DNA from 2 places in the Rhodoferax sp. LB1P47 genome. Region 1 is predicted to be linked to the other one. Evidence: predicted binding sites of a transcription regulator. Region 1 holds the regulator's gene; the other holds the start of a gene.
What was found. The regulator sigma-54, encoded in region 1, starts transcription at its own class of promoters, with help from an activator protein. The targets are predictions, from matches to a motif close to TGGCANGNAANCTGCTTT.

Region 1 (7,902 bases):
TGCGGCTGTGGATTGATTTTTTGAAGCAGCACTACGGTCGGGCGGGGTTCTGGGCCGCAGCGGACGTAAAAAAACCCGGCTAACCGGGTTTTTTAGAGCGGGCAGGGGCTTAGCCCTTCAGGCATTCGCTCATGAACTTCTTGCGTTCGTCGCCTTTTTTGCCGGTAGCGTCTTTGTTGCAGGTGGTCATCTTGCTTTGCTGGGCGGTCTTGCCGTCGGCAGCTGCTGGGGCTTCGGCCTTGGCGCTCAGGCAGGTTTTCATGAAGGCCTTGCGCTCGTCGCCTTTTTGGCCTTTGGCTTCGGCGTTGCAGGTGGCCATTTTGGACTGCTGGGCGGTTTTGGGCTTGTCTTCGGCGTGGGCCATGCCCAGCGAGAAAGCCATGCCCAGGGCAGCGATCAGAGGTAAGAGACGTTTCATGCAAGCTCCAAAAGAAGGATGGGGGGTTGTAATCCTGTGTACAGCGTCCTGCTGCACCGAAGGATTGCACCCTATAACGGCGCATCCCGCAAGCCGGATGACGGCCCCCGTAAAATCGCCGAATGCTCTCAGTCAAACATGAATTGCTCGCGGCGCTGGCCGTCGGGCTGGAAAAAATAGCCCCCGGCGCCGCTGCCAAAGCCGCGTTCGAGTCCCCCAAAGTGGCGGCCCACGGCGATTTCGCCTGCACCGCCGCCATGCAGCTGGCCAAGCCGCTCAAGCTGAACCCGCGCCAACTGGGTGAAAACCTGCGCGCGGCCCTGCTGGAGCAGCCCGCCTTTGAGAAGTGGGTTGAGGCCATCGACATCGCCGGACCGGGCTTCATCAACATCAAACTCAAACCCGCTGCCAAGCAGGAAATCGTGCGCGAAGTGCTGGCCGCCGGGGCCCGCTTCGGCGTGCAGCCCAGCAACGGCCAGCGCATCCTGGTGGAGTTTGTTTCGGCCAACCCCACCGGCCCGCTGCACGTAGGCCACGGCCGCCAGGCGGCTTTGGGCGACGCGATCTGCAACCTGTACGCCACCCAGGGCTGGGACGTGTACCGCGAGTTTTATTACAACGACGCAGGCGTGCAGATCGGCACCCTGGCCACCAGCACGCAACTGCGCGCCCAAGGTTTTAAGCCGGGCGATACCTGCTGGCCCACCGATCCCGACAACCCGGTTAGCAAGAATTTCTACAACGGTGAGTACATCGCCGACATTGCCAACGACTTCTTGGCCCAAAAGTCTGTCAAAGCCGACGACCGTGAAGTCACCGCCTCCGGGGACATAGCTGACTTGAACTCGATCCGTGAATTTGCCGTGGCCTATCTGCGCCGCGAGCAGGATCTGGATTTGCAGGCCTTCCAGGTGAAGTTCGACAATTTCTACCTCGAAACCAGTCTGTACACCAGCGGACGGGTCGATGCCACCGTGCAGTTGCTGCAAGACGCAGGCAAGACCTATGAGCAAGACGGCGCGCTGTGGCTGCAGTCCACCGACTACGGTGACGACAAAAACCGTGTGATGCGCAAGACCGACGGCAGCTACACCTACTTTGTGCCGGATGTGGCCTACCACATCGCCAAATGGCAGCGCGGCTTCACCAAGGTGGTCAACATCCAGGGCACCGACCACCACGGCACCATCGCCCGCGTGCGCGCCGGTTTGCAGGCCGCCAACGTGGGCATTCCACTGGGCTACCCCGACTACGTGCTGCACACGATGGTGCGGGTGGTCAAGGGCGGTGAAGAGGTCAAGATCAGCAAGCGCGCTGGCAGCTACGTCACCCTGCGTGACGTGATCGACTGGACCAGCAAAGATGCCGTGCGCTTTTTCCTGCTGAGCCGCAAGCCCGATACCGAATACACCTTCGACATCGACCTGGCGCTGGCCAAGAACAACGACAACCCGGTCTACTACGTGCAGTACGCCCATGCCCGCATCTGCAAAATGCTGCGCGACTGGGCTGGCGATGTGGCCAGCCTGCAAGGCGTGGACCTGTCCAGCCTGCTGGTGCCGCAGGCCCAAACCCTGATGCTGCAACTGGCCAAGTATCCCGAAATGTTGACCAGTGCGACCGAAACCTTCGCCCCGCACGACGTGACCTTCTACCTGCGCGAACTGGCCGCCAACCTGCATAGCTACTACGACGCAGAGCGCGTGCTGGTGGACGACGAAGTGCTCAAACGGGCCCGCCTGGCCCTGGTCGCCGCATGCGCCCAGGTACTACACAATGGTTTGGCGGTGCTCGGGGTGAGTGCCCCTGAAAAAATGTAATTGAGCGTATGAAAAAACAAAAGCAAACCGGCGGCACCATCATCGGCTTCATCGTCGGGGTGGTGGTGGGCCTGGGGTCGGCGCTGGCGGTGGCGGTGTACGTCACCAAAGTGCCGGTGCCCTTCATGAACGGAAAAACCCAGGCCAACAGCGCCGACCACGACGCGGCCGAAAGCCAGAAGAACAAAGACTGGGACCCCAATACCCCGCTGCATGGCAAAAACCCGGTGCGCCCCGTGGCCCCCGCGCCGATCGCCATGCCCGAGGCAGCGCCCGAGCCGGAACCCCTGGTGGTGGCCCCCGCGCCCCTGCCCGCGACCCCTCCGGCGTCGGCGGCCTCCAAGCCGCTCACCCCCAAACCCGAGCCCAAGCCCGCCACCAGCGCCGACCCCTTGGGCGATTTGGCCAAAGCCAAGGCCAAGGCCACCCCCACCACGGCCCCGGTGCTGGCCCCTACCGCCGAGCCTTTCGAGTACTTTGTGCAGGCCGGAGCCTTTCGCAGCACCGAAGACGCCGAAGCCCAGCGTGCCAAGCTGGCCATGATGGGTATGGAGGCACGGGTGACCGAGCGCGAACAGGCGGGCCGCACGGTCTACCGCGTCCGCATGGGGCCGTACGCCAAGCGTGACGATGCCGAGCGCGCCAAAGACAAGCTGGAAAACGCCGGAGGCGACACCACCCTGGTGCGCGTGCAGCGTTGATGCTGTGGTGCTGAACTTTTTGCCTCAAGCCCCCCTCTGACCCCCCACAAGGAGTGATTTGCAATGAAACGTCGTGAGTTTTCGCTGACCTCAGCCAGTGTGCTGACCGGATCGGCCCTGGCTATTTCGCCCATCGGCAGCGCATTCGCCCAGGGCAAACCGCCCGTGGCGGGCACCGACTACCTGGTGCTGGACAAGCCTGCGCCCACCGAAGCCCCGGCGGGCAAGGTGGAGGTGATCGAGTTCTTCTGGTATGCCTGCTCGCATTGCTTTGCGTTTGAGCCTGCGCTGTCCGCCTGGCTCAAGAAGCTGCCCAAGAACGTGGCTTTCCGTCGCGTGCCGGTGGTGTTCCAGGACAGTTTCATCCCGCCGCAAAAGCTCTACTACACGCTGGAGGCGATGGGCCAGCTAGAGGCGCTGCACAGCAAAGTGTTCAATGCCATCCATGTTGAGCGCCAAAAGCTCGACAAAGACAATCTGGTGATCGACTGGGCCGCCAAGCAGGGCCTGGACAAAGCCAAGTTCGTGGAAACCTACAACTCGTTCTCGGTGACCACCAAGGTGCGTAAAGCCGCGCAATTGCAGCAGGCCTACAACGTGGCCGGTGTGCCGGCAATGGGTGTGGCCGGACGTTTCTACACCGACGGCACGCAAGCCCAGTCGATGGAGCGCGGCCTGACGATCGTGGACTACTTGGTGGCACAGCAGAAAACCTGAAGTCGCCGGTTGCTGCTGAACCGAGGCCCGCTTTTGCGGGCTTTTTTCTGGGCGAATCAAATCGACCACGGCACGACCGGTACAATCATTTGCAAGATTCGTGCCTCTATGAAAAAAGCCTACCCCACCCTCCTATTCTTGCTGCTGTGCGCCTGTGCGGGCGGTTCTGCCTGGGCTGAAAAAGCCGATCGCCTCAAGCCCATGAACATCGAATCCGATGCCATGCGCTACGACGATCTGAAGCAAACCAATGTGTTCACCGGCCGCGTGGTGATGAGCAAGGGCAGTATCGTCATCCGGGGCGGGCGGGTGGATGTGCGCCAGGATGCCGAGGGCAACCAGACCGGCATCGTGACCGCCGAGCCCGGCAAGCTGGCCTACTTCAAGCAAAAGCGCGACGGTGTGGATGAATACATCGAAGGCGAGGGCGAAACCATCCTCTACAACAGCAAGCTGGACAACGTGCGTTTCATCAAGCGTGCCGTGATGCGCCGCTTGCTGGGTAGCAAGGTCAACGACGAAGTCACCGGCGGGGTCATCGTGTATGACAACACCACCGACGTATTTACCGTAGACAACGGCAACTCCGCCAACGACCCTGGCGGCCAGAACGGCCGGGTTCGTGCCATGTTGACCCCCAAGGTGACGGCCCCAGCCGCTGCTGCCAGCGCCACCAGCCCCGCGCTGCGCTCCAGTACCACGCTAGAGGGCGCGCAGAAGTGAGCGGCCCGGTTGCCGTGGCAGAAAGCCGCCTGGAAGCCCGCCATCTGCAAAAAGCCTACGGCAGCCGTAAAGTCGTCAAAGACGTGACCCTGGCGGTCAAAAAAGGCGAAGTGGTCGGGCTGCTGGGCCCCAACGGCGCAGGTAAAACCACCTCGTTCTACATGATTGTGGGCCTGGTGCGGGCCGATGGCGGCAGCATTTCCATCGACGGCCAGCCGGTTGAGCACATGCCGATCCACCGCCGTTCGCGCCTGGGCCTGAGCTATTTGCCGCAAGAGGCCTCGATTTTCCGCAAGCTCACGGTGGAAGAAAACGTGCGCGCCGTGCTGGAGCTGCAACACGACGAGCAGGGCAAGTCGCTGACCAAACCGGTGATCGAAGCCCGCCTCACCGCCTTGCTGGAAGACCTGCGGGTCGAACACCTGCGCGACTCCTCGGCGATGGCCCTGTCCGGGGGCGAGCGCCGCCGGGTCGAGATTGCCCGCGCCCTGGCCACCCAGCCGCGCTTCATCCTGCTGGACGAACCGTTTGCCGGTATCGACCCGATTGCGGTGATCGAGATCCAGCGCATCATCGGCTTCCTGAAGTCGCGCGGCATTGGTGTGTTGATCACCGACCACAACGTGCGCGAAACCCTGGGTATTTGCGACCACGCCTACATCATCAGCGACGGCAACGTGCTGGCCGAAGGTACGCCGTCCGAGATCGTCGACAACGCCGATGTGCGGCGCGTCTACCTCGGCGAGCACTTCCGTATGTGATCGCACGATGAAGCAAGGCCTCTCCCTACGCGTTTCCCAGCACCTGGCGCTCACGCCCCAGTTACAACAGTCCATCCGTCTTTTGCAGCTGTCCACCCTGGAACTCAGCCAGGAAGTGGACCAGATGCTGGACGATAACCCGTTTCTGGAGCGCAACCTGGACGACGCGCCGCGCGAAGAGTTTGGTTTGGCCCAGTCCGACACCCCCGTCAGCGCGGGTGACCGCGAAACCGAGTCTGCTCCTACTTCTGTAGCTGAATACGCAGGTGAATCCAGCGCTGAAGCCTCAAATGACTCTGAAACCCCACTCACCGGTGGCGACGACACCAGCTGGGACGGCGACGGCAGCTCTGAGATCAGGCCCGACGACAGCGAGTGGGGCGGCGACGCACCCGCCCGCCACAACAACCTGGGCGAAGAAGGCGAGGCCGATGCCACCGAGCTGGCCCGCAACCAGGAGTCGCTGACCAGCTTTCTGCACCGCCAGGCCTTGGCGTTGCGCCTGGGCGAGGTGGACCAGGCGGCGCTGCGCTTTTTGATCGAATCGCTGAACGACGACGGCTACCTGGAAGACGACCTGGCCACCCTGGCCCAAGGCCTGTCGGGTGGCGACTCGGAAGCGCAGGAGGAACTGGTACACCGCTTCACCGTCGCTCTGGGCCTGTTGCAAAGCCTGGAACCGCCGGGGGTGGGGGCAACCCATCTGGGCGAATGCCTGCTGCTGCAACTCAAGGCTTTGAAGGCCACCCTGGGCGACGACCCGGTGCGCAAAACCGCGCTGCGCATCTGCCGCCAGCCGATGGACCTGCTGGCCCGGCGCGATGTGAAGCGCCTGTGCCAGCTGTGCCACGCCAGTGATGCCGACATCAAAGCCGCGATTGCCATGATTGCCCGGCTGGAGCCCAAGCCCGGCCGCCGCTTTGTGGACGTGGAGCGCAACATCGTGGTGCCCGACGTGATTGTTGCCAAAGTGGGGCGTGGCGCCAATACCAAGTTTCGGGTGGCGCTGAACCCCGAGGTGATGCCGCGCTTGCGGGTGCACGACATCTATGCCAACGCGCTGCGCCTGCACAAGGGCGGTGGTAAGGACTCCTCGAACAACGCCGCACTCCAGCAGCGCCTGCAAGAAGCCCGCTGGTTCATCAAGAACATCCAGCAGCGCTTCGACACCATCCTGCGGGTCAGCAACGCCATCGTGGAGCGGCAAAAGAACTTCTTCAGCCACGGTGCGCTGGCCATGCGCCCGCTGGTGCTGCGCGAGATTGCCGACGAGCTGGGCCTGCACGAATCCACCATCAGCCGCGTCACCACCGCCAAGTACATGGCCACGCCGTACGGCACGTTTGAGCTGAAATACTTCTTCGGCTCGTCGCTCGGCACCGAGACCGGCGGCAACGCCTCCAGTACGGCGGTGCGCGCTCTGATCAAGCAGTTCGTCGCCTCCGAAGATCTGAAAAAACCGTTGAGCGACAGCCAGTTGTCGGACATGCTGAAAGAGCAAGGCATTGAATGCGCCCGCCGCACGGTCGCCAAATACCGCGAAGCCCTGCGGATTGCGCCGACGAATTTGCGCAAGGCGCTGTAACGGGCATCCGATCGGCGTGTGCTGTGCCAGCGCCAAAGCGCTCCTGGCGCCCCCTATGGGATACTCCACGCCTCCCAGCGGACCCGCTCCGCGTCCCACTTTGGCACCGATCCCATGAACCAACTCCAATTATTTTTACCCTGCGCCGCTGGCGTGGAAGAGCTGCTGGCCGAAGAGGTACACGCAATTACGGGCTTGCAGGGCGAGGATTTGCGCTCGCACCGGGGTGGCGTGCTGGTGCGCTCGTCGTGGCGCGACGCGATGCGGCTCAATTTGCACAGCCGCCTGGCGCAGCGGGTGCTGATCGAACTGTCCAGCACGCCCTACCGCACGGAGCAAGACCTGTACGAGGCGGCGAGCAACGTGGCCTGGGAGATTTGGTTCACGCCCAGCCAGAGCTTCAAGGTGGAAGTCACTGCGCAGCACAGCCCGCTGACCTCGCTGAACTTTGCTGCCCTGAAGGTCAAGGACGCGGTGGCCGACCGCTTCCGTTTTAAGACCGGCGTACGCCCCGATGTGAACGTGCAGTGGCCCGATGCCCGCATCTACCTGCACCTGACCACCGAGCACGCCACCATCTACATCGACACCTCGGGCGACGCGCTGTTCAAACGCGGCTGGCGCGAAGACAAGGGCGATGCCCCGCTGAAAGAAACCCTGGCCGCCGCCATGATTGCCGCCAGCGGCTGGGACGGCACCACGCCCTTCTACGACCCCTGCTGCGGCAGCGGCACCATTGCCATCGAGGCCGCGCAGATCGCCTGCAACATCGCCCCGGGCAGCCTGCGCCGCTTTGGTTTCGAGAAACTGCTGCCGTTCCAGCCCCATGTGTGGTCGGCCATCCAAGACCAGGCGGCCGAGGCCGAGCACGAGCCGGAGACGCAGATTTTTGGCAGCGATGTGGCCCACCGCATGGTCGATTTCGCCACCCGCAACGCCGAGCGCGCGGGGGTCACGGGCGTGGTCGAATTCCGGGGTGGCGATGCCTTGCAGCGTATGCCCCCAGCGCCATCCGGCGTGATGCTGCTGAACCCACCCTACGGCGAGCGGATCGAAGTGGCCGGTGTGGCCGGGCGGCGTGAGGCGGCGCAGACCGAAGACGGCGGCAGCGATTTCTTTCCCCAGTTGGCCACCCACTGGAAGCGCAACTACGCTGGCTGGACGGGCTGGGTGCTCA
Region 2 (7,902 bases), on a different contig from region 1:
TGGGCTACTGCGTGTGAACCTGTCGGGTCGATGGGGTTGCCGTCAGTGGCCAGTTTCAGGGCGGTTTGGTAGCGCAAGCTGTCTGCGGTGCCTAGCTGGAACAGGCCCAATGATGGCCATTTATAGATGTGGGTGTTCGCTGCGTCCGAGCCGTGCAGGGCGGACAGCGTGGCAATGTGGTGGCCGTTGTGGCCGTTGTGGCGGTGGGGCCGCACGGCGCGCCACAGCATGAAGGCAGCGGCAAAAACAAACAGGGTGGTAAATAGTTCGCGCATCAAAGACTCCGGTGGAGCCCCGGTTGTAGCCGCATACGCTACATACTTGTGTGAATTGCGTCACGTTTTATGCTTCATATTGTGGACATATGGGGTTTAGTCGTTTTGGTGCGGGCCGCGCTGCGTTTGCGATACTCGGGGCATGCAGCTTCAAGACATTCTTTATTCGCAAGGCTTTGGTACACGCCGCGTGTGCGCCGGGTTGGTTCAGCAGGGCCTCGTCGAGGTTTATACGGAAAATACAGGCCTAGCGCCCGTACTATGTGCAGAGTCTGCTATGGATTTTGATGCAGAGGGCCTGTGCTTTCGGGTGCAGGGTGTGGACTGGCCTTACCACCGCCAGGCCTACGTACTGCTGAATAAACCGGCGGGCACCGAGTGCTCGCAAAAACCATCTACTTACCCCAGCATCTACACCTTACTGCCGTCACCCCTGCGTCTGCGGCCCCAGAAAGGCGCGCTGCAAGGCGTGCAGGCCGTAGGGCGGCTGGACCAGGACACCACCGGCCTGCTGTTGCTGAGTGACGATGGCCAGTTCATCCACCGCATGACCTCGCCTAAAAAGCATGTGCCCAAAGTCTATGAAGTGACCACCAAGCACCCGCTGGACGAACAGCAGGTAGCCAAGCTGCTGGCCGGTGTGGTGCTGGACGATGACCCCAAGCCCGTGCGGGCTGCCGCTTGCGAGGCCATCGGCAGCCACCACCTGCGCCTGACGCTGACCGAGGGCAAATACCACCAGGTCAAACGCATGCTGGCGGCGGTGAGTAACCGGGTGGAGGGCCTGCACCGTTCGCAAATGGGTAGTTTTGCGCTGCCCGCAGATTTGCTGCCAGGGCAGTGGCGTTGGCTAAGTGCCGAGGATCTGGCCCAGTTATCGGCTGCACAGACACATTAGCGACGGGCCCGGCGGCTACACTTCCGGCTTATTTTTTACCTCTGGTGCGCCGTGAAGTTGTTTGTCCGCCGTTTTGCCTTCGTGGCCTCGTTTCTTGCTTTTGCTGCGCTTAGCCCGCTTGCTGCACAGGCCCAATCCCATCCGATTTTTGTACTCAACTCGCTGGATGCGAATGTGAGTGTGATCGACCCCGGCAGCTGGGCGGAGACCAAGCGCATCCCCACCGGCAAAGAGCCGCACCACATGTACCTCACGCCGGATGAGAAGTCGCTGATCATTGCCAACGCGCTGTCCGACACGCTGACCTTCATCGACCCCAAAACGGCCGAGATCCAGCGGGTGGTGCGCGATGTTCTCGACCCCTACCAGTTGCGTTTTTCGCCCAATATGAAGTGGTTTGTGACGGCGGCCAACCGTCTGAACCACATCGACATCTACCGCTGGGACGGCAAGGACATCGTGCTGGCCAAGCGCGTGGCCACCGGCAAAACCCCCAGCCACCTGTGGATTGACAGCAAAAGCACCACCATCTACTCCACCATGCAAGATAGCGACGAGCTGGTGGCGGTGGACCTGGTCACCCAAACCATCAAATGGCGCACGCCCACCGGCAGCATGCCTGCAGACCTGTATGGCACCGCTGACGACAAAACCCTGCTGATCGGCCTGACCGGCGGGGAGGGCGTGGAGGTGTACGACGTGTCGGGTAAGGCCCCCGTGCGCACCAAGGTTATTGCTACCGGCAAGGGCTCGCACGCCTTCCGCGCAGCGGGCGACAAGCGCCATGTGTTTGTGAGCAACCGTGTGGCCAATAGCATCAGCAAGATCGACCTGCAAACCCTGGAGTCGGTGGCCACTTACCCGGCCCCCGGCGGGCCGGACTGTATGGACGTGTCGGCCGATGGCAAGTTGTTGATGGTGACATCGCGCTGGGCGCGCAAACTCACCGTGATCGATATTGAATCGAAAAAAGTGGTGCGTCAAATCAATGTCGGAAGGTCACCCCATGGTGTTTGGACACTGGACCACGCAGCGCGTTAAGTCGCTATTTGCTATATTATTTGTAGCTACTTGCGCAGATTCTATAAGCGCTGGTGGCCTAAAAGACTGTGAAAAACCGCTTTATCTGACCTTCGACACCGGCCACATGGGCATCGCCCCGCTGGTGGCCGAGGTGCTGGGTCGCCAACAGGTCAAGGTCACGTTTTTTGGTGCGCAAGAGCGTACGCAGGAGGGCGATGGCAGCCTGGGCGAGCACTGGGCTCCCTGGTGGCGGGCCCGTGCCGCCGAGGGCCATGCCTTTGCATCGCACACTTTTGACCACGTCTACTGGAAGGGCGACATGCCCCGTCAGCCCGGCCAGCCGATGCAGTTCCGTGTTAAACCTTCGGCGGGGCCGGATGCCGACCGTACATTCACCTGGACAGCTGCCCAGTACTGCGAAGAGATCCGCCGGGCCAGCCAGCGTCTGCAAGCCATGACCGGCCAGGCCCCGTTGCCATTGTTCCGCGCCCCCGGCGGCAAAACCTCGCCTGCGCTGCTGGCGGCGGCGCAATCCTGTGGCTATGCGCATGTGGGCTGGGCACCGGCCGGGTTTCTGGGCGATGAGCTGGCCAGTGAACGCGCCAGCAACCCCGCGTTGCTGGCCCAGGCCCTGCGGACCATCCGTAGCGGCGACATCTTGCTGGCCCATCTGGGCATCTGGTCGCGCAAAGACCCCTGGGCTCCGGCGGTACTGGAGCCGCTGATTGTGGGCTTGAAGGAGCGCGGTTTTTGCTTTCGTACGCTGCGCGAGCATCCCGACTACACCGTGTGGATAAGCGCCCACCGCCAATAATCGACCGATGGATTTCCTGACCAATTTGTTTTCTGACGCGCAGCAGTGGCTGTTTGAGGTCGTGGTGCAGCCGCTGGTGTTTGGCCTAGGCTTTGGCGGCTGGGTGGAAGATGCCTATACCGCGACCGGCTGGTTGCTGGTCGGTTTGCTGCAATTGCTGGTGCTGTTGGCGGTGCTGGGGCCGTTGCAACGCTGGCGGCCGGTGGAGCCGGTGCGCGATCGGGCGGCTGTGCGGGTGGACATCGTCTACACGCTTTTGCACCGGCTGGGGGCATTCAGGCTGCTCTTGTTTTTTACCCTCGATCCGTTCATGGACGAACTGTTTGGCAGGATGCGGATGTCCGGGATTGCGACCTGGCATTTGGATGGCCTGTGGCCCGGCATCACCGACCAGCCGGTGCTCAGTTTTGCGCTGTACCTAGTGGCGTTCGACTTTTTAGGCTACTGGGTACACCGGGGCCAGCACCAGTTTGCGTGGTGGTGGAGCCTGCATTCCCTGCACCATTCGCAGCGCCAAATGACCCTGTGGAGCGACAACCGCAACCACCTGCTGGACGACGTGCTGGGCGACATCATCATCGCCGTGGCGGCCCAGCTGGTGGGCGTGGCCCCCGGCCAGTTCATTGCCATCGTGGCCTTTACCCAGCTCAGCGAAAGCTTGCAGCACGCCAACCTGCGCCTGTGGTTTGGCCGGGTGGGCGAGCGCCTGTGGGTCAGCCCACGCTTTCACCGGCTGCACCACAGCATTGGCCTGGGCCATGAATCACCGATAAAAGCAAAAATACTGAGCGCCGCCGGGCCGCCCCAAGACGCGAGCGCCCCCTCGGGGGGCAGCGCAGCACACGCAGTGGCAAGCGTGGGGGTCAGGTTAGGCGGACACAACTTCGGTGTCTTGCTGCCCTGGTGGGACATGCTGTTTGGCACTGCCAACTTTGCGCTGCGCTATGACCCCACTGGCATCCGCGACCAACTGGCCGAGGAGGGAGGGCGCGACTATGGCCGGGGCTTTTGGCGGCAGCAGTGGCTAGGCTTGCAGCGGCTGTGGGCCAGCGTGCGCTGATGTGATGCGGGTATCCTTATCCGTATGAAACTGCTTTTGGATTCCTTTTGGCGCGCGGCGGCCTACTGCATGCACCACCGCGTGATTGCGCTGTCGTTCCTGCCCTTGTTGCTGCTGGTGGTGGTGTCGCTGGGCCTGGGCTATTTTTACTGGGAACCGGCGCTGGACACGGTGCGCGGCATGCTGGACGCGTCGGAATGGGTGGGCCGCATGTGGACCTGGCTGGAGAGCGCGGGTGTGGGCCAGCTCAAGGTGGCGCTGGCCCCCTTGCTGGTGATCTTTGCCATCACGCCTGTCATCGTAGTGCTGTCTTTGCTGGCCGTGGCCATGATGATGACCCCCGCCCTGGTGGCGCTGGTGGCTGAGCGGCGCTTTCCCCAGCTGGAAAAAAAGCAGGGCGGCACCTTCATCGGCGGGCTGTTTTGGTCGCTGGGATCTATTGTGCTGGCCTTGGTGGCGCTGGTGGTGTCGATCCCGCTGTGGCTGGTGCCGCCGCTGATTCTGGTGCTGCCACCGCTGATCTGGGGCTGGCTGACCTACCGCGTCATGTCCTACGATGTTCTGGCCCTGCACGCCAGCAAGGACGAGCGCCGCGAGATCTACCGCCGCCACCGCATCACCTTGCTGGGCATGGGGGTGCTGACCGGCTACCTGGGGGCCGCACCGAGTCTGGTGTGGGCTTCTGGGGCCATGTTTGCCGCAGCGTTTGTGGTGCTGGTGCCGTTGGCCATCTGGATTTACACCCTGGTGTTCGCCTTTTCGTCGCTGTGGTTTTCCCACTACCTGCTGGCGGCGCTGGAAGCCTTGCGGGCCGAGGTGGTGGCCCCCGCCAGTCCGGCGGTAGTGCCGCTGGAGATTTTGGAACCCATTCAATTACAAGCAAGCTATGACTCTGGAACGACCCCACTCCCAGCCCCATGACCGCATGCCCACTTTTGGGCTCATCATCGTGGGCGATGAAATTTTGTCGGGCAAACGTGCAGACAAGCACCTGCCCAAGGTGATTGAGCTGTTGTCTGCACGCGGCCTGCAACTGGCCTACGCCGACTACGTGGGCGACGACCCGGCACGCATTACTGCCACCTTGCAGCGGGCGTTTGCCTCGGGCGACGTGGTGTTTTCTACCGGTGGCATCGGCGCTACGCCCGACGACCACACCCGCCAGTGCGCCGCCAAGGCCCTGGACCTGCCGCTGGCGCTGCACCCGCAGGCGGAAGCCCTGATCCGCGAACGCATGCAAGACACCGCCCGCGACCAAGGCACCGAATACCTGCCCGACCACCCAGACAACATCCACCGCCTGAACATGGGCGTGTTTCCCCAGGGTGCGCAAATCATTCCCAACCCGTACAACAAAATCCCCGGCTTCAGCATGGGCCATGTGCATTTTGTGCCCGGCTTTCCGGTGATGGCGTGGCCGATGGTGGAGTGGGTGCTGGACCAGCACTACACCCCGTGGTTCCAGCAAGCCGTCTGGGTCGAGAAGTCGGTGATTGTGTTTGGCAGCATGGAGGCCGCCCTGACCCCGTTGATGGAGGCCCTGGAGCGCCAGTTTGAGGGTGTCAAAGTGTTCAGCCTGCCCAGCGTGGACCACCCTGCCTATGGCCGCCATATCGAGCTGGGTGTGAAGGGCGCGCCCGCGCTGGTAGCGCAGGCGTATCCGGCGTTGCTGGCGGGCTTGCACGGCTTTGGTGTCCGGCTTGGCCCCGAACTGGTGCGAGGCTAGGCGCACTTAAGTGGTGCATAGGTGCACTGCTCTGTATTGGTGCAATTTGTCCCATGGGTCTATGGGCGCGGTTTTATGGCGCAAAATGCCCGCGTGGAAAGTAGCCGACGTGCGCATGGTTGTAAATTGTGTGTGCGTTGGCGGTGGCACAAAAACTGCATTGGTGGATGTGCTGACTCTCTGTAGTCCCACTTAAACCCAACCCCTACCAGGAGATTCTTGATGGCAAAGACCGTCGCTGACGTGATGAAGATGGTGAAAGACAACGAAGTCAAGTTCGTAGACTTCCGCTTCACCGATACCCGTGGCAAAGAACAGCACGTGACTGTGCCCGTGTCCCATTTTGACGAAGACAAGTTCGTTTCGGGCCATGCGTTCGACGGCTCTTCCATCGCTGGCTGGAAGGGTATTGAAGCCTCGGACATGCAATTGATGCCCGATGCCAACACCGCCAACATTGATCCGTTCTTTGAAGAAACGACGTTGATCATGACCTGCGACGTGATCGATCCCACCGATGGCAAGCCTTACGAGCGCGATCCCCGCTCGTTGGCCAAGCGCGCTGAGGCCTACATGAAGGCTTCGGGCCTGGGCGATACCGCATTCTTTGGTCCTGAGCCAGAATTTTTCGTGTTCGACAGCGTCCGCTGGGGCAACGACATGTCCGGCTGCTTCTCCAAGATCGACTCCGAAGAAGCTGCTTGGAACACCGGCAAAGAATACGAACACGGCAACACGGGCCACCGCCCAGCCGTCAAGGGTGGCTACTTCCCCGTGCCTCCTGTCGATAGCTTCCAAGACATGCGCTCCGAAATGTGCCTGGTGCTCGAATCCCTGGGCATCCCGGTCGAAGTGCACCACCACGAAGTGGCGAATGCCGGCCAAATGGAAATTGGTACCCGTTTCAGCACGCTGATCGAGCGCGCCGACTGGGTCCAGCTGCAAAAGTACGTGATCCAAAACGTCGCGCACTCCTACGGCAAAACCGCCACCTTCATGCCCAAGCCCATCGTTGGCGACAACGGCTCCGGCATGCACGTGCACCAGTCGGTCTGGAAAGACGGCAAGAACCTGTTTGCTGGCGACGGCTATGCCGGTTTGAGCGAATACGCCCTGTACTACATCGGCGGCATCATCAAGCACGCACGTGCCCTGAACGCCATCACCAACCCCGGCACCAATAGCTACAAGCGCCTGGTCCCAGGCTACGAAGCTCCGGTGAAGCTGGCGTACTCGGCCAAGAACCGCTCGGCCTCGATCCGTATTCCTTTCGTGGCCAACCCCAAGGGGCGCCGCGTGGAAGCGCGTTTCCCCGATCCACTGATGAACCCTTACCTCGGCTTTGCGGCCCTGTTGATGGCCGGTCTGGACGGCGTGGAAAACAAGATCCATCCTGGCGAAGCCGCCACCAAGGATCTGTACCATTTGCCTCCCGAAGAAGACAAGTTGATCCCTACCGTCTGCCACAGCCTGGACCAAGCCCTCGAATGCCTGGACAAAGACCGTGCGTTCCTGACCAAGGGCGGCGTGTTCACCGATGCCTACATCGACGCTTACATCGACCTGAAAATGCAAGAAGTCACCCGCTTGCGCATGGCCACCCACCCGGTGGAATTTGACATGTACTACTCGCTGTAATGGCGACTGGCCTAGGATGCGCAAAGTATTGCGCCGCCAAGGCTCTTCAAAGGACGGCGCAAGCCGTCCTTTTTGCGTTTTGCGTGCGGCGTGCCTTGGAAACAGAGTACTGTTGCGCACCTCTCTTTAGTTCAAGCCCGGTTGGGCTTTACTTTTTACGCATGAAATACTTTTTTGGTCTGATTTGGGTGGGTGTGTCGGCCACCGTTGGGGCGCAGGACATGGCCGTCTACCGTTGCGGCAACGAGTACACCAATGCTGTCAAAGATGCCCAGGCAGCCAAGGCACGTGGCTGCAAACTGGTGGAGGGCGGCAATGTCACCATTCTGCACAGCAATCCACCCGGCACCAAGTCGACCAGCACTCCTGCCCCGGTGCGGGCCCCCACTGCTGCCAGCCCGCGCAATGACGGGCCCGAGCAGCGCGCCCGCGATTCCGATGCCCGCATGATTCTGGAGTCTGAGTTGA

Region 2: the regulator sigma-54 is predicted to act here: its motif matches at 5,941-5,958, upstream of glnA (type I glutamate--ammonia ligase).

Annotation. Positions count from the first base shown of each region.
Region 1 covers NZ_JBWMAU010000006.1:24,603-32,504, reverse strand. The annotation lists gene AC0969_RS09075 (LysR family transcriptional regulator) at 1-83, shown strand, start outside; gene AC0969_RS09070 (PsiF family protein) at 110-418, opposite strand; gene argS (arginine--tRNA ligase) at 541-2,238, shown strand; gene AC0969_RS09060 (SPOR domain-containing protein) at 2,247-2,939, shown strand; gene AC0969_RS09055 (thiol:disulfide interchange protein DsbA/DsbL) at 3,003-3,656, shown strand; gene lptA (lipopolysaccharide transport periplasmic protein LptA) at 3,765-4,379, shown strand; gene lptB (LPS export ABC transporter ATP-binding protein) at 4,376-5,140, shown strand; gene AC0969_RS09040 (RNA polymerase factor sigma-54) at 5,148-6,725, shown strand; gene AC0969_RS09035 (THUMP domain-containing class I SAM-dependent RNA methyltransferase) at 6,840-7,902, shown strand, end outside.
Region 2 covers NZ_JBWMAU010000001.1:647,160-655,061, reverse strand. The annotation lists gene AC0969_RS03100 (hypothetical protein) at 1-275, opposite strand, end outside; gene AC0969_RS03095 (16S rRNA pseudouridine(516) synthase) at 418-1,173, shown strand; gene AC0969_RS03090 (YVTN family beta-propeller repeat protein) at 1,255-2,214, shown strand; gene AC0969_RS03085 (polysaccharide deacetylase family protein) at 2,180-3,010, shown strand; gene AC0969_RS03080 (sterol desaturase family protein) at 3,018-4,070, shown strand; gene AC0969_RS03075 (EI24 domain-containing protein) at 4,095-4,991, shown strand; gene AC0969_RS03070 (competence/damage-inducible protein A) at 4,957-5,796, shown strand; gene glnA (type I glutamate--ammonia ligase) at 6,019-7,434, shown strand; gene AC0969_RS03060 (hypothetical protein) at 7,596-7,902, shown strand, end outside.